4 regions of the Bacillus sp. 0209A genome follow, and region 2 is predicted to be linked to each of the others. Evidence: riboswitches for the same ligand, from Rfam matches in the RefSeq annotation. Region 2 holds a riboswitch; each other region holds the start of a gene.

Region 1 (5,985 bases), on a different contig from region 2:
AAGGATGAAATCCAGCTGATCCAGCAGGCTCATAAAATCAGAGGAGGAGCGGCGGAGAGCGGCTTCATTGAGAAAATCAGCGCGCTAAAGCGGTATACCATCCCGCTGTTGGCAAGCGCCATCAGAAAAGCGGAACGGACAGCGCTTGCGATGGAATCAAAAGGTTTTACAGGAAGCAGAAACCGGACATATTACCGGACACTGACCGTAAACCGCCGCGATTGGCTGTTCTTTTGCCTCGTTCTCTTGTTATTCGCGGGATCTTTACTCGTATCCTTATGTTTTGCCTCATAAAAATCCGCTATCGGTTGATAGCGGATTTTTTTCTTATTGATGATAGTTTAATGCCTGGGCAAGATTGGTTTTAATTGTGATATTCGAAAAATCAATCCCAAGCTGTACAGCGGTTTGCGCGATTTCAGGCCTGATTCCTGACAGGGTTGACCTGACACCGATTAAAGTGAGCGCCTCAATCAATTTAAAGATTTGGTGCGCCACCATCGTATCAACCACCACCACACCTGATAGATCGATTAACAGATGCTCCACGCGTCTTTTTGCACAAGCATGAAGCGTGTTTTCCAGAATGAACTTTGCCCGTTCGGTATCAATGTCACCGACAAGCGGCAGCAGAGCTGTTGATTTGCTCAAGGTGATGACAGGCGAGCTTAATTCCAATATCATTTCTCTCTGAGCGTTTAATTGCTGTTTGGCATTCGCTTCAGCGTGATCGACAAATGTATAAATGGTAAAGTCAAAGACTTTTACAATCAAATCGGCCCATTTTTGTTTCTCTCCCGGTTCAAACGCCGACTCATTTTCTTCTGCGAACTTCTCAAAATACTTCGTATATAATCTCCGGTTTCTCATAAACTCCCGAATCACATACTGAACCGGAGTGTCGAGATGCTTTTGATCGTTCGTCAGCTCAATAACCCACACTTGAAATTCTTCGAGAAATTGTTTTTCCGGTAAAACATACATGTCATTCAGATGCCGGTAAAATTCTCTGTCCTGTTCTTTCAATTCTTCCGTTACAGATGCATTATGTAAGGCATAAATCGAATTCGGATCGCTTTCTTCCATCGTTTCAATCCATTCATCAGCCATTTGTTCCACATACTCTGAAAAAAATGCATATAATTTTTCATTCAGTTTCATCACACTACTCCTTTCCCCAAACACTATTATAACTTGACTGACAGCTGAATCCCAGTCATACAAGCTGAAGCCATCCAATATTTTGAAAATTACTAATTCTTTGGGTTGTATCCTATTTTTTCAAAATGCTTCAAATGGCTCTGTCCGAGCGGTTGCTTTTTTCATATAATGTGAAGCAACATCCTTGTATCCACTTGCAAGCATAAAAAAGGAGGGCTTTTTTATGAATGGTGAAATCCGCTTGATCCCGTATGTGACGAATGAGCAGATCATGGATGTAAACGAGCTTCCTGAAGGCGTTAAAGTGATTAAGGCGCCAGAAATATGGGCAAAAGGGGTAAAAGGAAAAAATGTGAAAATTGCTGTATTGGACACGGGCTGCGACATAAGCCATCCTGATTTAAAAAACCAAGTCATCGGCGGAAAGAACTTCACGGATGATGACGGTGGCAAGGAAGATGTGATTTCCGACTACAACGGACACGGCACACACGTCGCCGGAACGATTGCAGCTAACGATTCAAACGGCGGCATTGCCGGGGTCGCGCCTGAGGCAAGCCTATTGATTGTGAAGGTTCTTGGCGGTGCAAACGGCAGCGGCCAATATGAATGGATTATTAACGGCATTAACTACGCTGTGGAACAGAAAGCCGATATCATCTCGATGTCCCTTGGCGGACCGAACGATGTGCCGGAGCTTGAAGAAGCGGTGAAAAACGCCGTCAAAAACGGAGTGCTTGTCGTTTGCGCAGCGGGAAATGAAGGTGACGGAAACGAACGAACAGAAGAGCTTTCCTATCCTGCGGCTTATAATGAAGTGATCGCGGTTGGATCTGTTTCCGTAGCGCGTGAATTATCAGAATTTTCTAACGCTAATAAAGAGATTGATCTTGTGGCACCGGGAGAAAATATAGTGTCCACCCTTCCTAACAAGAAGTACGGTAAGCTTACCGGCACTTCAATGGCTGCCCCTCATGTCAGCGGAGCGCTTGCTTTAATCAAAAGCTATGAAGAAGAATCATTTCAACGAAAGCTTTCTGAAACTGAAGTTTATGCACAGCTGGTCCGCAGAACACTCCCTCTCGATATTGCAAAAACGCTGGCAGGTAATGGATTCCTGTATTTAACCGCTCCTGATGAGCTGGCAGAAAGAGCAGCGCAATCACATTTGATGACCCTATAAAATTATTTTTCTTATATAACATAAACCACATATAGTAAATAAAATTTCAAATTCTATGTTGACAACAAATTTGAATTACTGTTAAGATTACCAACAAATGATTCAACTTTTCAAAAAATTAATAATATTTTCTCTTATCGAGAGTTGGGCGAGGGATTGGCCTTTTGACCCCAACAGCAACCGACCGTAATTCCATTGTGAAATGGGGCGCACTGCTTTTCGCGCCGAGACTGATGTCTCATAAGGCACGGTGCTAATTCCATCAGATTGTGTCTGAGAGATGAGAGAGGCAGTGTTTTACGCAGAAAAGCCTCTTTCTCTCATGGGAAAGAGGCTTTTTGTTGTGAGAAAACCTCTTAGCAGCCTGTATCCGCGGGTTAACGAGAGTGTTTTACATAAAAAGGAGGAGAAACAATGACAACCATCAAAACATCGAATTTAGGATTTCCAAGAATCGGACTGAACAGAGAATGGAAAAAAGCGCTTGAAGCGTATTGGAAAGGCAGCACTGATAAAGATACGTTTTTAAAGCAAATCGACGACCTCTTTTTATCCGCAGTAAAAACACAAATCGACCAGCAGATTGATGTTGTGCCAGTTTCTGATTTCACACAGTATGACCATGTACTCGACACAGCAATCAGCTTCAACTGGATTCCGAAACGATTCAGACATTTGACTGACGCTACCGATACATACTTCGCTATCGCCCGCGGAATAAAAGACGCCGTATCTAGTGAAATGACAAAATGGTTTAATACAAATTACCATTACATCGTTCCTGAATATGACGAAAGCATTGAATTCCGCCTGACAAGAAACAAACAGCTCACAGATTACCGCCGGATCAAACAGGAATACGGCGTTGAAACAAAACCTGTGATTGTCGGCCCTTATACGTTCGTTACGCTTGCTAAAGGCTATGAACCGTCTGAAGCAAAAGCGATCCAAAAACGTCTTGTGCCGTTATATGTACAGCTTTTGAAAGAACTTGAAGAAGAAGGCGTAAAATGGGTTCAAATCGATGAGCCGGCGCTTGTTACAGCCTCTAGCGAAGATGTCCGCGGCGCAAAAGAATTATTTGAAAACATCACAAGTGAACTTTCATCCTTGAATGTGCTGTTGCAAACGTATTTTGATTCTGTTGATGCTTACGAAGAGCTCATCTCTTACCCAGTGCAGGGAATTGGCCTTGATTTCGTTCACGATAAGGGCAGAAACCTGGAACAGCTGAAAACACACGGCTTTCCAGCAGACAAAGTGCTGGCAGCCGGCGTGATCGACGGACGCAACATTTGGAAATCGGATCTCGAAGAACGTCTCGATGCCGTTCTTGATATTCTCAGCATTGCAAAAGTGGATGAACTGTGGATTCAGCCTTCCAGCAGCCTGCTGCACGTTCCGGTAGCGAAGCACCCTGACGAGCATTTGGAAAAGGATCTGCTGAACGGATTATCGTACGCAAAAGAAAAACTAGCCGAGCTGACATCTTTGAAAGAAGGCTTAGTATCAGGAAAAGCGGCGATCAGCGAACACATTCAGCAGGCTAAAACGGATATTCAGGCGCTCAAACAGTTTGCAACAGGCGCGAATTCCGAACAGAAGAAAGAGCTTGAGCAATTAACCGATAAAGACTTCAAACGCCCGATTCCGTTTGAAGAACGTTTAGCCCTGCAAAATGAATCTCTCGGCCTTCCGCTTTTGCCGACGACTACGATCGGAAGCTTCCCGCAGTCTGCTGAAGTGCGGAGCGCACGCCAAAAATGGCGGAAAAATGAGTGGTCTGATGAACAGTATCAAAACTTTATCAATGCAGAAACAAAACGATGGATTGATATTCAGGAAGAATTGGAACTTGATGTCCTTGTTCACGGTGAATTTGAACGGACAGACATGGTCGAATACTTCGGTGAGAAGCTGGCCGGCTTTGCCTTCACAAAATACGCATGGGTTCAATCATACGGCTCACGCTGTGTCCGCCCGCCAGTCATTTACGGAGATGTTGAATTTATTGAACCGATGACAGTGAAAGACACGTTATATGCACAGTCATTGACATCCAAGCATGTGAAAGGAATGCTGACCGGCCCAGTTACAATCTTAAACTGGTCTTTCCCTCGAAACGACATTTCGAGAAAAGATATCGCCTTCCAAATCGGGCTCGCCCTTCGCAAAGAAGTAAAAGCGCTTGAGGACGCAGGCATTCAAATCATTCAAGTCGATGAGCCAGCGCTGCGAGAAGGCCTTCCATTGAAAACCCGCGATTGGGATGAGTATTTGACTTGGGCGGCTGAAGCATTCAGATTAACCACTTCTTCCGTGAAAAACGAGACGCAAATTCATACACATATGTGCTACAGCAACTTCGAAGACATTGTCGATACGATCAATGATCTTGATGCCGATGTGATTACAATCGAACACAGCAGAAGCCACGGAGGATTTTTAGATTACTTAAAAGACCATCCGTATTTGAAAGGGCTCGGCCTTGGTGTATATGACATTCACAGCCCTCGAGTGCCGTCAATTGAAGAAATGTACGACATTATCGTGGATGCGCTTGCCGTCTGTCCGACTGACCGCTTCTGGGTAAATCCAGACTGCGGATTGAAAACAAGACAACAGGAAGAGACGGTTGCAGCCTTAAAAAATATGGTTGAGGCAGCGAAGCAGGCAAGAGCTAAACAAACACAGCTTGTATAAGTAAGATAGAAACCATCTGCCTTTGGCAGATGGTTTTTCTATTAGAAAGCGGGAATCGGTTTCCGATGCTTCCCGTCCCCTTCTACTACTATTTTGGCTGTTCCATTTTCATCAAATTCCACAAGGCTCAATGATGTATCATGTATGTAAGCAGAATTCCATATGTCATTAACGCGTCTTCCCTTTATGATATTTAACAGCATTAATATAAAGACAGAATGGGTAACCAAGAGAATATTGCCGGAAGAATGGCTGTCTAAAATCGCTTGGAGAGCCAGCCTTCCCCGGTTTTCAAGATCAAAAAATGTTTCACATCCCGGCTGGCGATAAGCTTCGGGATGATGTAAATAAGCATGAAAAAGATCAGGTTCGCTTCTTTCAATATCCTCTTGTTTTTTCCCTTCCCATGAGCCTAGTGACATTTCTCTGAACATATGATCTTTAACCAACGGGGGCCGGCGAGATCCCAGTATAGCTTTTGCCGTCTCTTCTGTCCGCTTGCTCGGGCTGATGTAAACCTGATTCAATTCAACATCCTTCAGACGCTTCCCAAGAGCGCGGGCGTTGTACAGTCCAAGTTCTGTTAAATCAGAATCCAGCCAGCCCTGCATCCGTTTTTCCACATTCCATTGAGTCTGTCCGTGCCTGGCAATATATAAATGCAGCATGATCACCCCTCCACTTTTCTCCTCTTATCTTAGCAAATCCCCCAAATATTTTGTTTATTTTGCACTTTTTTGAGAATGTTCTTTGCACTTGTTTTCGGCTATACTGATAACACTCAATTGACAGGAGGGTTTAGGATGAATCATGAAACGTTCTTAAAACGGGCTGTCGACCTTGCTCGCGAAGGAGTGAACGCAGGAGTTGGCGGGCCTTTCGGTGCTGTTATTGTGAAAGACGGAGCCATTATTGCCAAGGGGCAGAACAGCGTCACA
Region 2 (5,985 bases):
GATTGCTGAAAAGCTATTCGTCAGTGAAAGCACTGTGAAAACCCACGTGCACCGCATCCTGCAAAAATGCAACGCCCAAGACCGGACACAGGCAGTCGTGTTTGCCATCCGTAACGGTATTGTGCAATAGAAATCTCTCGTCCCGCCATGATAAGATAAGACAAAGGAGATGATTGGAAATGAAAGAAGAAATCATTGAACGGTTTACTACATACGTAAAAGTCGACACGCAGTCTGATGAATCCGTCGACACCTGCCCTTCCACACCCGGCCAATTGACGTTAGGAAACATGCTTGTTGATGAATTGAAATCTATCGGCATGCAGGATGCAGTGATTGACGAAAACGGTTATGTGATGGCGACTCTTCCCTCCAATACTGAAAAAGACGTGCCGACAATCGGCTTTCTCGCTCACGTCGACACCGCTACAGACTTTACCGGCAAAAACGTGAATCCGCAAATCGTTGAAAGCTACGATGGAAAAGACATCGTTCTCAATGAAAAACTGCAGGTCATCCTGTCACCTGATCAATACCCTGAGCTATCTGGCTATAAAGGCCACACACTCATCACCACTGACGGCACAACCCTGCTCGGCGCAGACAATAAAGCCGGGATTGCCGAAATCATGACAGCCATGGATTACCTCATCAAACACCCTGAAATCAAGCACGGCACCATCAGAGTCGCGTTTACGCCTGATGAAGAAATCGGAAGAGGACCGCACAAGTTTGATGTCAAACGGTTCAATGCGTCCTTTGCCTATACAGTTGACGGCGGCCCGCTTGGCGAACTTGAGTACGAAAGCTTCAATGCCGCGGCCGCAAAAATCACAGTCAAAGGCAACAACGTACATCCCGGCACGGCAAAAGGAAAAATGATCAATTCCGCGAAAATCGCGATGAAGCTGAACAGCCTGCTGCCGGCAGATGAAGCGCCTGAATATACAGAAGGCTACGAAGGCTTCTACCACCTGCTGTCAATTCAAGGAGATGTAGAGGAAACAAAGCTCCACTACATTATCAGAGACTTTGACAAAGAGAAATTCCAAAGCAGAAAAGCAACGATGAAGCGTGTCGTTGAGGAACTTCAAAATGAATATGGGCAAGACCGGATTCACCTTGATATGAACGATCAATACTACAACATGAGAGAGAAAATCGAACCTGTCATCGAAATCGTCAACATCGCCAAGCAAGCGATGGAAAACCTCGGCATCGAACCGAAGATTTCCCCAATCCGCGGAGGCACGGACGGTTCCCAGCTGTCCTACATGGGGCTTCCGACGCCAAACATCTTTACAGGCGGCGAAAACTTCCACGGCAAATTTGAATACATCTCGGCCGACAACATGGTTAAAGCCGTAAACGTCATCGTTGAGATTGCAAAGCAGTTTGAAGAACAAGCATAATGCCAAAAGCCAGTCTAAAAAAAGGACTGGTTTTTTTACGTGAAAATGAAACATTTTTCATACGTCCTCCGTAAAACAAGTATCAACGGATGAGGGGGAAAAACAATGACAAAACATGCAATCGCTGCAAAAAGTTTATTGAAAAAATGGATCATGACCCGGCCGCTTAACACACAAAAGAAATCAAGCGCATTTCAAAAGATTAGAAAAATGTTCAAACGCTTCTTCTGATCAGTCATCCAAATCCTCAAAACCACAATCTGCATACCCTCGTACCGCCCAAATGCTCCGTGATTTGGGTTTTTTGTGTTTAATTAAGATAAATAGGGTATACATCAAACAAGCAAGAAAAAAACATCCAAAAACAGGTAGTTGGAATCACATAATTTTAGGTTAAAAGTTATATAAAGGAATTTATTTTCTCGTCGATAGTAACTATAGAACTAAACATCAACTAGAACATTCACCGTGATTCAAGACTATTTTCAGGTCATCAGGTTAAACTGTTTTAGAGGGGCAGTTATTTATTTTTGATTGATTTAGAATTTTTTGAATACTTTTTGACAATTTATCCGTACAATAGAGATACCAAAACTTTTTTTGGGAGGTATGTAAAATGATCCTATTTATTATCATCGCATTATGCGGCTATCTTCTTTTTTCTTTCAGCAAGGACAATCGCCGCAAACCGCAAAAGACAAGCCCTCTGCCAGCAGCCGCAACTTATCATAACAACCTAATCGACCTTGACGCCATCCGCCAAAAACGCCGGATGCATCTTTCCTAAAACGATATTTCAAACGAAAAGGCTGCTGAACAACGCAGCCTTTTTTCATTTTGGAAACATAGATTTGGACTTGAAACCTTTTTGCCCCCTGTCCGTAATATTTTACAAGGCAAATTCAAAAGGAGACTGCAGCAATGATCGATTTATTTATGAAACAAAAAATGTTCTCGTTTAAAGATACATTTCACATTTATGACCGGGATGAACAAGAGCGATTCAAGGTCGAAGGACGGTTCTTTTCGTTAGGGGACTCATTACAATTGACAGATTCATCCGGGAAAACGCTCGTTTCCATTGAACAAAAAGTGATGTCATTTCTGCCGCGATATGTGATTTCAATTGGCGGGAAAACGGTTTGTGAGGTGACGAAGAAATTAGCGTTTTTCAAACCGAAGTTTGAGATTTCCGGACTTAACTGGCAAATTGACGGTGACTTGTGGAAGAATGAATTCCAGCTGACTGACGGGGAGAATGTCCGGATGTCGGTGAGTAAGAAGTGGCTCAGCTGGGGTGATTCCTATCATTTGCAGATTGCAAACGAGGAAGATGTGCTGCTTTGCACGGCCATCGCTATCGTGTTGGATATGGTCTTATATGACGATGAAGATGAGAGTCTTTTCTAAAAAAGTGTTGACAATTGATTCAAAAGTAATAATATTAAGATAATTAAAATGTAAATATGAAGATGTACCTTATCAAGAGAGGTGGAGGGACTGGCCCTGTGATACCCGGCAACCGCTGTTTCAAACAGAATGGTGCTAAATCCTTAAGAACATTGCGTTCTTGCAGATGAGGCGGAGATTTGATCATTCAAGCTCTTCCTTACTCAAAGGAAGAGCTTTTTTCATGCTTACCCTATTTCAGAAAAGAGGCGAATGACATGGCTCAACAAACAAATGTTGCAGGACAAAAATCAGAAAAACAAAACAAAGCTCCTTTCCGCGCCGATCATGTCGGCAGTTTACTGCGCTCCGCTCCGGTGAAAGAAGCACGCCAGAAAAAAGCGGCCGGCGAGATCACAGCGGAACAGCTTCGTGAGATTGAAAACAAGGAAATCACTCGCATTGTCAAAAAACAAAAAGAAATCGGTCTCGACGTGGTAACAGACGGTGAATTTCGCCGTTCTTGGTGGCATTATGATTTTCTCGAAGGGCTTGACGGTGTGGAACCGTTCATTCCCGCTGAAGGGATTCAGTTCCATAACGTAAAAACAAAAGCACGCAGCATCAAAGTGACGGGAAAACTCGATTTTACGAACCACCCAGCGCTTGCTGATTATCAATTTTTACAAGAGATTGCCGGCGACGCGACACCTAAATTGACGATTCCGAGTCCGAATATGCTGTTTTTCGGTGAAAAGGCCGATAAAGGCATTTATGACGATCAAGAGGAGTACTTTCATGATCTGGCCCAAGCGTACAAAAAAGCAATCAACGCCTTCTATGACGCTGGATGCCGCTATCTTCAGCTAGATGATACGTCATGGTCTCTCTTCTTTGAGGAAAAAGGCAGAGAGGTTGTCCGGGCGCTCGGCGGCGATCCAGAAACATTGCCTGCCTTGTTTGCCAAAACGATTAACGATGCAGTCGCGGACCGCCCTGATGATTTAACAATCACAATGCACATTTGCCGCGGCAACTTCAAGTCGACTTGGGCGGCATCAGGAGGCTATGACGCTGTAGCGGAAACGATTTTGGACGGCTTAAACTTGGACGGCCTGTTCTTGGAATATGATGATGATCGCTCCGGAAATTTTGATCCGCTCCGTTTCGTGAAACGCAAGGATCTGCAAATTGTTCTTGGCTTAATTACATCAAAATACGGCGAGCTCGAAAATCCTGAGGATGTGAAACGCCGAATCAATGAAGCGGCGCGCTTTGTCAGCCTTGACCAGTTGTGCCTCAGCCCGCAGTGCGGTTTCGCCTCTACAGAAGAAGGCAATCTGTTGACAGAGATGCAGCAATGGGCGAAGCTGCGCCACGTCATCGACATCGCCAACGATGTGTGGAGATAATCTATCATTGACAGACATGTAAAATGTGTGAATAATAGATACTATCAGAAAATTTCATAAAAAGGTTTTCCTTATCAAGAGAGGTGGAGGGACTGGCCCTGCGATACCCGGCAACCGCTGTTTAACAGAATGGTGCTAAATCCTTTAGAGCATTGATTGCTCTTGAAGATAAGGTTGAGATTGTCACGCAAGCTCTTCCTTATCCAAAGGAAGAGCTTTTTTATATTTGAATGGAAAGAAGGAATGAACAACATGCCACAACAAACAACACCCGCAGAACAAAAATCACTTCAAAGACAAAAACCGCCATTTCGCGCGGATCAAGTCGGAAGCCTGCTGAGGTCTGAGCCCGTCAAAAAAGCGCGGCTGCAAAAAGCCGCCGGCGAGATTACGGCTGAACAGCTTCGCCAGATCGAGAACGATGAAATCATCCGCATTGTGGAAAAACAGAAGGAAACCGGCCTGAACGTCGTGACAGACGGCGAATTCCGCAGAGCGTGGTGGCATTTTGATTTTCTGGAAAACTTGGATGGGGTTGAGCCGTTTATTCCTGAGCACGGCATTCAATTTCATAACGTACAGACAAAAGCACGCGGCATTAAAGTCACAGATGATATCGACTTTTCAACTCACCCAATGCTTGAAGATTATTCATTTCTCCATAGCATTGCAGGTGACGCGACGCCGAAGATGACGATCCCAAGCCCGAATATGCTGTTTTTCCGCGGAAAGCTTGAAAAGGATGCGTACAAAAACGACTATCAGCTTTTCCAGCATGATGTATCCAAAGCATATAAAAAAGCGATTCAAGCGTTTTATGACAGAGGCTGCCGCTACCTCCAGCTTGATGATACGGCATGGGCTGTTTTCTTATCTGAAAAAGGCTTAAAACAAATCGAAGCATTCGGAACAACGCCAGACGAGCTTCGCCAGCTGTTTGCGAAATCCATTAACGACGCGATTGCGGATCGTCCGGATGACCTGACGGTGACCATGCATATTTGCCGCGGCAACTTCCAGTCCACTTGGACAGCTGAAGGCGGTTATGACGCGGCAGCTGAAACCATTTTTGACGGCTTGAACCTTGACGGCCTGTTCTTGGAATACGATGATTCACGCTCAGGCGGATTTGAACCGCTCCGTTATGTGAAGCGCTCTGATCTTCAGCTTGTCCTTGGTTTAGTCACCTCTAAATTCGGCGAGCTTGAACATCCGGACGATGTGAAACGCCGTATCGAAGAAGCGTCCCGCTATGTGAGCTTAGACCAGCTTTGCCTCAGCCCTCAATGCGGATTCGCTTCCACTGAAGAAGGCAACAAGCTGACCGAAGAACAGCAATGGGCGAAGCTGCGCCATGTGGTTGAAATCGCTAACGATGTTTGGAAATAAGCAAAGAAAAAACACACTTGATTCCATGGCGGAGCAAGTGTGTTTTTTATATCATTGAGCGGTGTAGCCCCCATCTAGGACGACAGCCTGCCCGGTGACACCCTTCGCTTTCTCGCTTGCCAAAAACACTGCATAATCCGCGATTTCCTTGACGCCAAGCAGTCGTTTTTGCGGCACAAGCGGAAAAATGATCTGTTCAAGGACGGAGTCGTAAGGGACATTTCTCGTTTTCGAAAGATCGCTCAGCTGATTGCGGACAAGCTGTGTATCGACATACCCCGGACAGAGCGCGTTAACTGTAATGCCATGGGGCGCGCCCTCCAGCGCCCCGACCTTAGTCAGCCCAATGACACCGTGCTTGGCGCTATTATAAGCCGATTTCC
Region 3 (5,985 bases), on a different contig from region 2:
GCTGCAAACGGCGTTCATCGGGTATTTTTTAGACAAAGCCCATAATGGAAAGGGCCTTATGACAGAGGCGGTCAGATTGATTGTTGATTTTGCGTTTCACGAATTGAAACTGCACCGTATTGAAGCCGGTGTGATGCCCCGCAATCTCGGGTCCATGCGTGTATTGGAAAAAGCGGGATTTCATAAAGAGGGCATCGCCCGTAAAAATGTGAAAATCAACGGCGTTTGGGAGGATCATCAAGTCCTCGCGATTCTGAATCCTGATGATGAACAATAAAAGAAGCCGGGCCATCCCCGGCTTCTTTTTTAACGAACCGGCACTGCCGCGATTTCTTTCAGCGCTTGTTCGAAATCACGTTCTAAATCGTCTGCGTTTTCGACACCGACACTAAGACGGAGCAGGCCGTCTGTGATGCCGCGTTTTTCCCGCTCTTCCTTAGGCATTGCCGCGTGAGACATCGTTGCCGGATAGGACAAAATCGATTCCACGGCGCCAAGGCTCACAGCAAAGACCGGAAGTGATACATTCTCTACTAACTTCTTAACGGCCTCTTTGCTTTCAAGCTCAAAAGATAGCACAGCCCCCGCTCCCGTTGACTGGCTTTTATGGGTTTCAGCGCCCGGGTGATCAGCCAGCCCCGGATAATAGATGCGTTTCACAGATGGATATTTCTGAAAAAACTCCGCAAGCCGCTGCGCTGTTTGGCTTGCTTTCTCCAAACGGATCTGCAATGTTTTTAATCCGCGCAGCACAAGCCAGCAATCTTGCACGCCAAGGACGGCGCCGAACGCGTTTTGCAGCTTATACAGCTGTTTCCCAAGCTCTTCATCCTTGACAGCAGCCAGGCCTGAGAGCACATCGCTGTGCCCGCTCAGGAATTTTGTTGCGCTGTGAAGCACAATATCCACGTCGAGATCAAGCGGACGCTGCAGAGCAGGAGTCATGAAAGTATTGTCCAGAAAGGTCAAACAGCCGTTTTCTTTCGCAAGCTGAACAACCGCTTTAATATCAGTAATGCCAAGTGTCGGATTTGACGGTGTCTCCATATAAATGACCTTTGTATTCGGCTTGATATTCCGCGCCACTTCGTTAATATCAGTCATGTCGACAAACGTATGCTCAATGCCAAACCGGGTCAGCACCTCTGTTACCATGCGGAAGGTTCCGCCGTATACATCTTCTGTCACAAGAACATGGTCGCCCTGTGAGAGAAGTAAAAATGCTGTAGAGATCGCAGCCATGCCTGAACTGAAAGCAAATCCTCTCGTCCCTCCTTCAAGTGCGGCAATGGTTTCTTCGAGAGCTGTTCTTGTCGGCGTGCCTGAGCGGCTGTAGTCATATGCGCCGAACTCTTCAAATGAAGTTTGATGAAATGTCGATGCGTGCTGAATCGGCACACTGACCGCCCCGGTTGCGCCGTCTGTTTTAAATGGATTGTGCACGAGCTGGGTTTCCAGCGTCCAATTGTGATTACTCAAATGAAACAGCTCCCTCTTTAACGTGACATAACGCTTGTTTTACGTCTTCTTTTAAATCTTCCACATGTTCAATTCCGACCGAAAAGCGCAGCAGACGATTGCAGACCCCGTTTGCGATGCGGATCTCTTCAGGAATATCCATGTGCGTCTGTGTGGCAGGGTATGTAATAAAACTCTCCACCCCGCCGAGGCTTTCCGCAAAACAAATGGTCTTCAGCGCTTTTAAAAACGGGTTCACCCACTCTTCTTTTTGAAGACGGAAGGACAGCATGCCGCCTTTTCCCGGATACAGCACATCCGCAATTTCTTCCTGCTTTTCTAAAAACGCCGCTAACTCCTGCGCGTTTGTCTGGTGCTGGCGCATTCTGAGGCTGAGCGTCTTCATTCCTCTCATCAGAAGCCATGAATCAAACGGAGGCAGGACCGCGCCAATGGCATTTTGGTGTTGAAACATTTCCTCTCCAAGCTTTTCATCTTTCACAACGACAAGCCCCGCAAGCAGGTCGTTATGCCCGCCTAAATACTTGGTTGCGCTGTGAATCACAATGTCAGCCCCCAGCTCAAGCGGTCGCTGCAAGACCGGTGTATAAAATGTATTATCTACGATCAGCAGAAGACCGTGCTCTTTTGTCATCCGGGCGATTTTTTCAATGTCCGCCTCCTGCATGAGCGGATTTGTCGGTGTTTCCACAAACACCGCTTTTGTATTCGGCGTAATCTTAGAGCGTAAACAGTCTTCGTCGCTGAAATCATCATAATGAAAGGTCAAGCCGTATTTTTTCCATTCATTTTCAAACAATCGGTACGTGCCGCCATATAGGTCCGATGAAACGATCAGTTCATCTCCGCTTTTAAACAGCGCCATAATCGTTTGGATGGCTGCCATTCCCGAACTGAAGGCAAGCCCTCTCGCTCCGTTTTCTAAGCTGGCGATCGCGTCCTCCACAAGCTGGCGTGTCGGGTTTTTTGTGCGGACATAATCAAATCCGGTTGATTCTCCGATCCCTCTGTGGCGGTATGCTGTTGATAAATAAATAGGAGGACTCACCGTTCCCGTTGCTTCGTCGCTTCGGTTCCCGATTTGGGCTAATTTCGTTTCAACATGCTGTGACATAAGCAGACACCTTCCCTTTTCAAAATAAAAAACCCCTTCTTCATAAGAAGAAGGGGTTTAAACTTCTTCTTATCTTCCAAGCATAAAACGCTTGCTGGATTTAGCACCTTGGCGCTTTGCACATACGCAAAACAAGCCGGTTGCTGAGGTTTCTAAGGGCCAGTCCCTCCACCTCTCACGATAAGAAATATCGATTTCAATTTTCTGATTGTTTTATATTAACGCAATTCGCAGTTAATTTCAACACTTTTTTCTTCGGGTTCCGAACAGTTTAAAGAGAGAAATTTCTAATAATTCATGGTACAATAATGGAAAACGCAAGAAAGTCTAGTGATGTCCTGGAGGAATGCATTATGGCACCGAAAAACGGCACAGTGCAAGAAAAGAAAGTCTTTTCGAAAGAGCTTAACGAGGAAATGACCTTGCTCGTTTATCTGCCGTCCAACTACTCCCCTCTTTATAAATACCATGTCATTATCGCGCAGGACGGCCACGATTATTTCAGGCTGGGGAGAATTGGCAGACAGGTCGAGGAATTGCTGTCCAAACGGGAAATTGACCGGAGCATTATTATCGGTGTTCCTTATAAGGATGTTCATGAGCGCAGAAAAACCTACCATCCGGAAGGCTCTAAATTTTCGGCGTATAAACGGTTCATCGCCCATGAGGTCGTACCATTTGCGGATAACGAGTATCCTACCTATCAGGTCGGCTACGGACGAACGCTGATCGGGGACTCGCTGGGAGCGACCATATCTCTTATGACAGCGCTTGATTATCCGAATATGTTCGGAAACATCATCATGCAGTCTCCCTATGTTGACAAACATGTATTGGATGCCGTGAAGCAATCGGACAATATCGAACACCTCTCTATTTATCACCAAATCGGCACAAAAGAAACTGACGTCCACACGACAGACGGGAACATTCTGGACTTTACAGAACCGAACCGGGCGCTGAAACAGCTGCTGGAGAAGAAGCTTTCCGATTATGATTATGAGCCATTTGACGGAGACCACAAATGGACATACTGGCAGCCGCTTATCACGCCGGCGCTGAAAAAAATGCTTTAATACTATATCATACTTTATTTCCAGGAGGGACATAATATGAAATACGGAATCGTTTTATTTCCATCAAAAAAACTTCAAGACCTTGCGAACTCTTACAGAAAGCGCTATGATCCAAGCTATTCCCTGATCCCGCCCCATTTGACGCTGAGATCATCGCTTGAATTGACGGAGGAGAAAGCGGATCAGCTTGTATCACATCTGAGAAACATCGCGAAGGAGTCCCATCCGGTCGTTCTCAAATTGACAAAATACAGCTCATTTGCGCCTGTCAATAATGTCATTTACATCAAAGCAGAGCCGACGGAAGAATTAAAAACACTCAATGAAAAGCTATACACCGGTGTGCTGGCCGGTGAACAGGAATACGCTTTTGTCCCGCATGTGACGGTCGGCCAAAATCTTTCCGACGATGAGCATTCGGATGTACTGGGACAATTAAAAATGCAGGAAGTGTCGCATGAAGAAATCATTGATCGTTTCCATTTGCTTTATCAGCTTGAAAACGGATCATGGACAGTATATGAAACCTTTTTGCTAGGCAAAGGAGAATAATGTTTGGAAGCAGTTATCGCAAAAAATGAAGAACAAATGAAAGACGCATTTTATGTAAGAGAAGAAGTTTTTATCAAAGAACAAAACGTACCTGCTGAAGAAGAAATTGACGAGCTTGAAAATGAATCGGAGCATATCGTCGTATATGACGGCGAAAAGCCTGTCGGCGCCGGAAGATGGCGTATGAAAGACGGCTACGGCAAGTTAGAGCGAATTTGCGTAATGAAAAGCCACCGCTCCTCCGGTGTCGGCGGCATCATTATGAAAGCGCTCGAAAAAGCGGCGGCAGACGGCGGCGCTTCGGGCTTCATTTTAAACGCGCAAACGCAGGCTGTGCCGTTTTACAAGAAACACGGGTATCGCGTGCTTTCTGAAAAAGAATTTCTCGATGCAGGCATTCCGCACTTACAAATGATGAAAGACTAAACAGCATCCGGGTCTATTTAGATCCGGATCTTTTTTTGCATATAAAAAACCGTTCTCTGGATGTGAACGGTTTTTTATACATATCGATTAATATATGTGCCCATCCCTTTTTCTCGCAACCTCTTATAAAGAGAGCGCTTACGTTTCACCTCGTTTACTTTTCTTTCAGCGGCCGTTTGATTCTCCTGCTGCTTTTCCAGTTCCTTGTATACCCGCTGAAACGGGACATAGCTGATTTTTTCGGTTCCGGCGTAATCCTGCTTATATCCCATCGTTCTATTTGCATATTGAGCGTATTGCTGGTTTTGAATTTGACCTGCATATATCATACGATACCCACCCTTCTGCTATCTCTTTTCCCTTAAACTTACTTTTTGAAACACGTTTCTTTTGATATGATAGTCTTTGTCTGTAATGAACACCTTTTTTTGATTGGGAGGACCCCTTTTTGAAATGCGCCCGACTGAATGATCGAACGATACATTTACATACATATTCAAGAGAACATTATCAATTCCTCTTTGAAGAAGGAATAAAAGGACATTTATTTTGTTCTCATTGCGGAAAACCCGTTTTGTTAAGGCTCAACATCGCTGATCCGCCGGAGTTTATCCACCGCCAGCCAGGCCACTTTCCAGCATGTGAGGAGGCCTGCGAAACGAAGCCCGCTAAAGAGGAGAAAAAAGAAGAGTATCAGGAATCCGGTGTCTTTCGTTTGCCCAAGGGAAAAGCAATTGCTGCTGACTCGTCTCTTGCTGTCACGGAATGGCAGCGGCCGAGAAGCATTAAACCCAAAACACCATTTGTGCAAAAAACAATAGAACCTGATACGAGCCTTTTCCCGTCTGTCGGCTTGAACACGGATCAGCTGAAAGCTGTCACGGAAACGGAAGGCCCGCTGCTTGTGCTTGCAGGTGCGGGAAGCGGAAAAACACGCGTGCTGACGGCTCGTGCCGCCCACATGATCGAACACTTAGGCATACCGCCGGAAAACATGCTGCTTGTCACCTTTACGACAAAAGCTGTCGCCGAAATGAAAGAGCGGATGGCAAAGCAGTACGGATTACAGCCGGCAAAAGTCAGAAGACTTGTCACCGGAACATTCCACAGCTTATTTTATAAAATCTTATATCACGATGATCCTGCTAAATGGAACGGCGAGCATTTGCTGAAAATGGAGTGGCAGCGGGAACAATATATCAAAAAAGCACTCTATGAAGAAGGGATAGATGAAAAAGAGTTCCCCGTAGATCAGGCCTTGCAGCAAATCGGTTTTTGGAAAAACACATATGTGCCGAACGAACGCATCCCTTTGCAAGATGAGTGGGAAAAACAAGT
Region 4 (5,985 bases), on a different contig from region 2:
AACAGGAATGTTTTCCCGCACCTTAACGCTTTCCTGAAGGTCGATTTCCGCTCGGACAACGCCTTCTTCCCGGCCGCCTTCAGCTAGGACGCGCCCCCACGGATCAATAATCAGGCTATGCCCGGCAAATTCATTATTTGGATTTGAACCGGTGCAATTGCAGGCAGCGATAAAGCATTGATTTTCAATGGCCCGCGCAATAAGCAGGCTTTTCCAATGATCAAGGCGGGGAAGAGGCCATTCCGCAGAAATAAACAGCACGTTGGCACCTTTTGTCGTATGTTTTCTGATCCACTCCGGAAAACGGATATCGTAACAGATCAATCCTGAGCTTTTGACGCCATCAAGCTCAAAGTATCCGTCTTCGGAACCGGCTGATAAATACACATGCTCATCCATCAGCTGAAAAAGATGGGCTTTCCTGTACTCTTTAATGATTTGTCCTTCCTTATCCGCGATGTACATTGTATTATAAACATCAGAATCCTTTCTGACAGCAACCGATCCGGCGATAATATGAACGCCATGTTTTTTTGCCGTATTCTTCAGCCAGCTTTGAGCAGAACGTCCGTCTTCATCAGCGAGCTCATCAAGGTTGGCCAAGTCATATCCGGTTGTCCATAGTTCAGGAAGAACAAGAACGTCAGCATGTTTGCTTTCTTTTTCGATGAAGAATTCAGCCTTTTTTATATTTTCTGAAGGTTTTCCGTATGAAATATCAAATTGAAGACAAGATATCGTCCATTTCATCTTATTATCACTCCACATTTTTCTTTACTTTTTTTATTTAACCATATATGATGATGGACTATCATTTCAAGATTTTTTTAGAAGGTGAGAATAGATGAAATTTGAACAATCTGATGTATTGAAGGAGCTGCCTCAACAATTCTTCGCTTCTTTGGTGCAGCAAGTGAACCGAAAGCTCGCAGAAGGACACGACGTCATCAATCTCGGACAGGGAAATCCGGATCAGCCGACTCCGGAACATATCGTCGAGGAAATGAAACGGGCTGTTGCTGATCCTGAAAATCATAAATACTCGTCTTTTCGCGGCTCATACAGTCTGAAATCAGCAGCGGCAGCATTTTATAAAAGAGAATATGGCATTGATCTTGACCCGGAAACTGAAGTCGCTGTATTATTCGGCGGGAAAGCCGGTCTGGTTGAGCTCCCGCAATGCTTGCTGAATCCCGGAGATACCATTTTAGTTCCGGATCCAGGCTATCCTGATTACTGGTCAGGTGTGGCACTCGCGAAAGCGAAGATGGAAATGATGCCGCTCGTAAAGGACAGAGCGTTTCTTCCTGATTACAGCAGCATTACCGCTGAAGTGAGGGAACAGGCGAAATTAATGTATTTGAATTATCCGAATAATCCGACCGGAGCCGTTGCTACCCCTGACTTCTTTGAAGAAACCGTGAGTTTTGCGAAAGAAAACGGGGTCTGTGTCGTTCACGATTTTGCTTACGGCGCTGTAGGATTTGACGGCGGAAAGCCTTTAAGTTTTTTGCAGACTGAAGGTGCCAAGGATATCGGCATTGAAATTTACACGCTGTCAAAAACATATAATATGGCAGGGTGGCGGGTCGGCTTTGCCGTTGGAAACGCTTCGGTCATTGAAGCGATCAATCTGTATCAAGACCATATGTTTGTCAGTCTTTTCAGAGCGACTCAGGAGGCTGCAGCGGCGGCACTGTTAGCTGATCAGACGTGTGTGGCGGAGCAAAATGCCCGATATGAAAGCAGGCGAAACGTTTGGATCGCGTCATGCCGGAAAATCGGCTGGGATGTGACAGCTCCGGCAGGTTCATTTTTTGCATGGCTGCCTGTGCCTGAAGGCTATACTTCCGAGCAGTTCTCAAACCTTTTGCTGGAAAAAGCGAATGTGGCGGTTGCAGCCGGAAACGGCTTCGGTGAATATGGCGAGGGCTACGTCCGAGTCGGGCTGCTGACAAGTGAAGAAAGACTGAAGGAAGCCGCTTATCGAATTGGGAAACTGAACCTGTTTACCCAAAAAAGCATTGACAAGACTTGATAACGATGGGATAATTCGAAATAATTTATAAAATCTATATTTTCTTATCAAGAGCAGGCAGAGGGACGAGCCCGATGAAGCCCGGCAACCGACTTGTAAAGCACGGTGCTAATTCTTGCAGCTGGCGGCTGAGAGATAAGATTCGGACGAGAAACGAAACCTCTTTAGACGCGATTGCTGTTTGAAGAGGTTTTTTTATATGGATGAAAATGAAAGGAGCTCTGGCATGAGTGAGTTATTGGCAACATATCTCCTGACCGAACCGGGAGCCGATACAGAGAAAAAAGCAGAACAAATCGCAACAGGATTGACAGTTGGCTCTTGGACGGATTTGCCCTTGGTGAAACAGGAGCAAATGCAAAAGCACAAGGGGCGGGTGATACAGGTCGAGGAAAGAGAGGGAACTCCTGCATCAGAAAAACAAGCGGTGATCACAATCGCCTATCCTGACATCAATTTCTCTCAGGATATTCCGGCTTTGCTGACAACAGTGTTTGGCAAGCTGTCGCTTGATGGGAAAATCAAATTACTCGATCTTCACTTCTCTGAAGCATTTAAGCGCACGCTGCCGGGACCGAAGTTTGGCGTATACGGCATCCGGAAGTTGCTGGGGGAATTTGAGAGACCGCTGTTAATGAGCATATTTAAAGGGGTTATCGGAAGGGACTTGAGTGATATTAAAGAACAGCTCAGACAGCAGGCGCTTGGCGGAGTTGACTTGATCAAGGACGATGAAATTTTCTTTGAGACAGGTCCGGCGCCTTTTGAAACAAGAATTACAGAGGGCAAGCAAATATTGAAAGAAACGTATGAACAAACCGGGCATAAAACGCTGTATGCGGTCAATTTGACTGGACGTACGGCTGATCTGAAAGATAAAGCGAGACGCGCCGCCGAATTAGGAGCGGATGCGCTTTTGTTTAATGTTTTCGCTTACGGCTTGGACGTCATGCAAAGCCTTGCGGAAGATCCCGAAATTGCGATCCCGATTATGGCGCATCCAGCGGTCAGCGGGGCGTTCACATCTTCTCCGTTTTATGGCTTTTCTCACGCTCTTTTGCTCGGAAAATTAAACCGGTATTGCGGTGCTGACTTCAGTCTCTTTCCGTCGCCATACGGCTCGGTTGCGCTTCCGAAAGAACATGCGCTGGCGATTCATGAAGAATGTGTAAGAGAGGATGCCTTTAACCAAACATTTGCCGTTCCGTCAGCAGGCATTCATCCCGGTATGGTTCCGCTTTTAATGCGGGATTTCGGCATAGATCATATAATTAACGCCGGTGGAGGCGTACACGGACATCCGAACGGCGCTCAAGGCGGGGGCAAAGCGTTCAGAGCCATTATTGATGCGGTCTTAGAAGCCCAGCCGATTGATGAAAAAGCCGAACAATGCAAGGATCTAAAGCTTGCGCTTGATAAATGGGGAAAGGTTGAAGCCGTATGACGACCCGAAAACCTTTAATCATTTGTGACTTTGACGGAACCATCACGAGAAACGACAACATTATAAGCATCATGAAAACATTCGCTCCCCCGGAGTGGACGGCATTAAAAGACGGCGTCCTTTCCAAAACGCTGTCGATCAAGGAAGGTGTCGGGCGGATGTTCGGCCTTCTGCCTAGCAGTTTAAAAGAAGAGATTACAAGATTTGTATTGGAAGATGCAAAAATCAGGGAAGGCTTTCGGGAATTTGTAGCGTTTATCAATGAGCACGAGCTTCCGTTTTATGTCGTAAGCGGAGGAATGGACTTTTTTGTGTATCCTTTGCTTGAAGGCATTGTGGAGAAAGAACGTATTTATTGCAACCATGCGTCATTTGACAGCGACTATATTCATATTGACTGGCCTCATTCTTGCAAAGGATCATGCAGCAATCAATGCGGGTGTTGCAAACCGTCGGTGATACATGAACTTTCTGAAGCGGACCAATATCTCATCATGATCGGTGACTCGGTTACAGATGTGGAGGCGGCAAAGCTGTCTGACCTTTGCTTTGCAAGGGATTATTTATTAAACGAATGCCGGGAGCGAAATCTGAATCATCTCCCGTATCAAGATTTTCATGAGATTAGAAAAGATATTGAGAACGTAACGGAGGTACAGGAATGGCTGCAAAACAAGAACGCTGGCGAGAGCTCGCTGAAGTAAAACGGGAATTGGCTGAAAGAGACTGGTTTCCGGCGACTAGCGGCAATCTGTCTATTAAGGTTTCTGATGAGCCTTTAACCTTTCTCGTAACCGCAAGCGGAAAAGATAAACGCAAAGAGACGGATGAAGATTTTCTGCTGGTGGATCAAAACGGAGAGCCTGCCGAAAGCGGGCATTCTCTGAAACCGTCAGCGGAAACGCTTTTGCATACACATTTGTACAATAAAACCAATGCCGGATGCTGCCTGCACGTCCATACGATAAACAATAATGTCATCTCAGAGCTATACGGAGACCAAAAGAAAATCACATTCAGAGGCCAGGAAATCATAAAAGCGCTCGGACTGTGGGAAGAGAATGCAGAAGTGACCATTCCGATCATTGAAAATCCAGCTCATATTCCGACGCTCGCGGCACTGTTTGCGGAAGAGGTTTCAGAAGATTCAGGAGCTGTTCTAATCCGAAATCACGGTATTACAGCTTGGGGCCGAACAGCGTTTGAAGCAAAAAGAGTGCTTGAAGCATATGAATTTTTGTTCAGCTACCATTTGAAATTGAACACAATTCAGCATCAGCTGGTTAAATAAAAGGAGGAACTGAAATGGCAACAATTCGTATTCATGATGAGGCAAATACAACGATTGAAAATCAAGAGGAAGTAGCAAGCTTTCTGGACAGTCAAGAGGTCATTTATGAGCAATGGGATATGTGTAAGCTCCCAGAACAGCTTTCAGAGAAATATGATCTGACAGAAGAAGAAAAACAGCAAATCCTTGATGCCTTTGAAACTGAAATTAAAGATATTTCAAACCGCCGCGGCTACAAAGCACAGGATGTTATTTCATTGTCAGACAGCAATCCGAAACTTGATGAACTGCTTGAGAACTTTAAAAGAGAGCATCACCACACAGACGATGAGGTCCGTTTTATCGTAAGCGGCCATGGGATTTTTGTCATTCAAGGCAAAGACGGCACGTTTTTTGATGTCCGTTTAAACCCCGGAGATTTAATCTCAGTGCCTGAAAATATCCGCCATTACTTCACCCTTCAGGAGGACCGAAAAGTTGTCGCGGTAAGAATCTTTGTGACAACCGAAGGCTGGATTCCGATTTATGAAAAGGACAGCGTGAATCAATAAGCAGGAAAAGAGGACAACATCCTAAAACTCAAAAAGTATTAGGATGTTGTCAACAATCTGAAAGCCCCTTTCAAATCGAACGGGGCTTCTTCATTGCAAACGCCATTTTTCATATCGTGACATTTCTTTTTTAATCAGTGTCCAAATCAAACCTAAAACAGCTGCATCGTCTATGATCCCAAGACCGAAGATAACGTCTGGAATGATATCGAGCGGCATGACGATATACAAGATGGCAGCAGTTAGAAGTAAAAGCGTTTTAACCTGTGAATGAGGGTAGTCGCCGTTTCTCCAATCACGAAGCATTTGCAAAAAAACAGTAATATGCTGGATACATTTTTTTCGGTTTTTCCTTTTTAAAATCGCTTTTCCGCCTGCCGCTCCGAGCATCAATGCTTTCTTTTTCTTCATGTGGCATACCTCCTGCCTGGCGGCGTGTTTAAGATATTCTTCCTCTGGGTATTGTTCTTCTAATCCTATCAATAAATCTATTATACCTGAAAATTTAACTTATTTAATGAAAATATGTTTACAAATAAAGTATAATCTGTAATAATGCACAATAACCCAATCAAACTTGTTTCCTATTTCTTAGCGGCGAGGGGTGAAGTGAATGGGCGGTTCTTCTGAACAAGAAAGATTGTTGGTGTCTATTGATGAA

The links. Region 2 has a riboswitch for S-adenosylmethionine ahead of V6D44_RS06375 (5-methyltetrahydropteroyltriglutamate--homocysteine S-methyltransferase). Riboswitches for the same ligand answer to the same signal wherever they lie in the genome.
Region 1: linked by a shared signal. The riboswitch ahead of metE (5-methyltetrahydropteroyltriglutamate--homocysteine S-methyltransferase) and the one ahead of V6D44_RS06375 (5-methyltetrahydropteroyltriglutamate--homocysteine S-methyltransferase) in region 2 are both predicted to bind S-adenosylmethionine.
Region 3: linked by a shared signal. The riboswitch ahead of metI (cystathionine gamma-synthase/O-acetylhomoserine thiolyase) and the one ahead of V6D44_RS06375 (5-methyltetrahydropteroyltriglutamate--homocysteine S-methyltransferase) in region 2 are both predicted to bind S-adenosylmethionine.
Region 4: linked by a shared signal. The riboswitch ahead of mtnW (2,3-diketo-5-methylthiopentyl-1-phosphate enolase) and the one ahead of V6D44_RS06375 (5-methyltetrahydropteroyltriglutamate--homocysteine S-methyltransferase) in region 2 are both predicted to bind S-adenosylmethionine.

What each region holds. Positions count from the first base shown of each region.
Region 1 is NZ_JBAIZV010000001.1:680,926-686,910, forward strand. It holds gene thiX (HMP/thiamine ABC transporter permease ThiX) at 1-294, shown strand, start outside; gene rsbRB (RsbT co-antagonist RsbRB) at 328-1,161, opposite strand; gene isp (serine protease Isp) at 1,385-2,344, shown strand; SAM riboswitch class I at 2,476-2,631, shown strand; gene metE (5-methyltetrahydropteroyltriglutamate--homocysteine S-methyltransferase) at 2,759-5,047, shown strand; gene V6D44_RS02805 (histidine phosphatase family protein) at 5,089-5,715, opposite strand; gene V6D44_RS02810 (nucleoside deaminase) at 5,851-5,985, shown strand, end outside.
Region 2 is NZ_JBAIZV010000002.1:229,381-235,365, reverse strand. It holds partial or broken gene V6D44_RS06405 (response regulator transcription factor) at 1-130, shown strand, start outside; gene pepT (peptidase T) at 180-1,412, shown strand; gene V6D44_RS06395 (hypothetical protein) at 1,518-1,643, shown strand; partial or broken gene V6D44_RS06390 (hypothetical protein) at 1,943-2,199, shown strand; gene V6D44_RS06385 (LURP-one-related/scramblase family protein) at 2,334-2,822, shown strand; SAM riboswitch class I at 2,889-2,995, shown strand; gene V6D44_RS06380 (5-methyltetrahydropteroyltriglutamate--homocysteine S-methyltransferase) at 3,080-4,213, shown strand; SAM riboswitch class I at 4,282-4,388, shown strand; gene V6D44_RS06375 (5-methyltetrahydropteroyltriglutamate--homocysteine S-methyltransferase) at 4,466-5,602, shown strand; gene V6D44_RS06370 (3-hydroxybutyrate dehydrogenase) at 5,654-5,985, opposite strand, start outside.
Region 3 is NZ_JBAIZV010000001.1:809,842-815,826, forward strand. It holds gene V6D44_RS03510 (GNAT family N-acetyltransferase) at 1-277, shown strand, start outside; gene metC (cystathionine beta-lyase) at 307-1,479, opposite strand; gene metI (cystathionine gamma-synthase/O-acetylhomoserine thiolyase) at 1,472-2,593, opposite strand; SAM riboswitch class I at 2,660-2,780, opposite strand; gene V6D44_RS03525 (esterase family protein) at 2,947-3,669, shown strand; gene V6D44_RS03530 (YjcG family protein) at 3,706-4,221, shown strand; gene V6D44_RS03535 (GNAT family N-acetyltransferase) at 4,225-4,647, shown strand; gene V6D44_RS03540 (hypothetical protein) at 4,722-4,976, opposite strand; gene V6D44_RS03545 (ATP-dependent helicase) at 5,096-5,985, shown strand, end outside.
Region 4 is NZ_JBAIZV010000001.1:638,330-644,314, reverse strand. It holds gene V6D44_RS02590 (carbon-nitrogen family hydrolase) at 1-750, opposite strand, end outside; gene mtnE (methionine-glutamine aminotransferase) at 845-2,038, shown strand; SAM riboswitch class I at 2,080-2,180, shown strand; gene mtnW (2,3-diketo-5-methylthiopentyl-1-phosphate enolase) at 2,265-3,482, shown strand; gene mtnX (2-hydroxy-3-keto-5-methylthiopentenyl-1-phosphate phosphatase) at 3,479-4,186, shown strand; gene V6D44_RS02570 (methylthioribulose 1-phosphate dehydratase) at 4,144-4,773, shown strand; gene mtnD (acireductone dioxygenase) at 4,788-5,324, shown strand; gene V6D44_RS02560 (YkvA family protein) at 5,415-5,735, opposite strand; gene spo0E (aspartyl-phosphate phosphatase Spo0E) at 5,938-5,985, shown strand, end outside.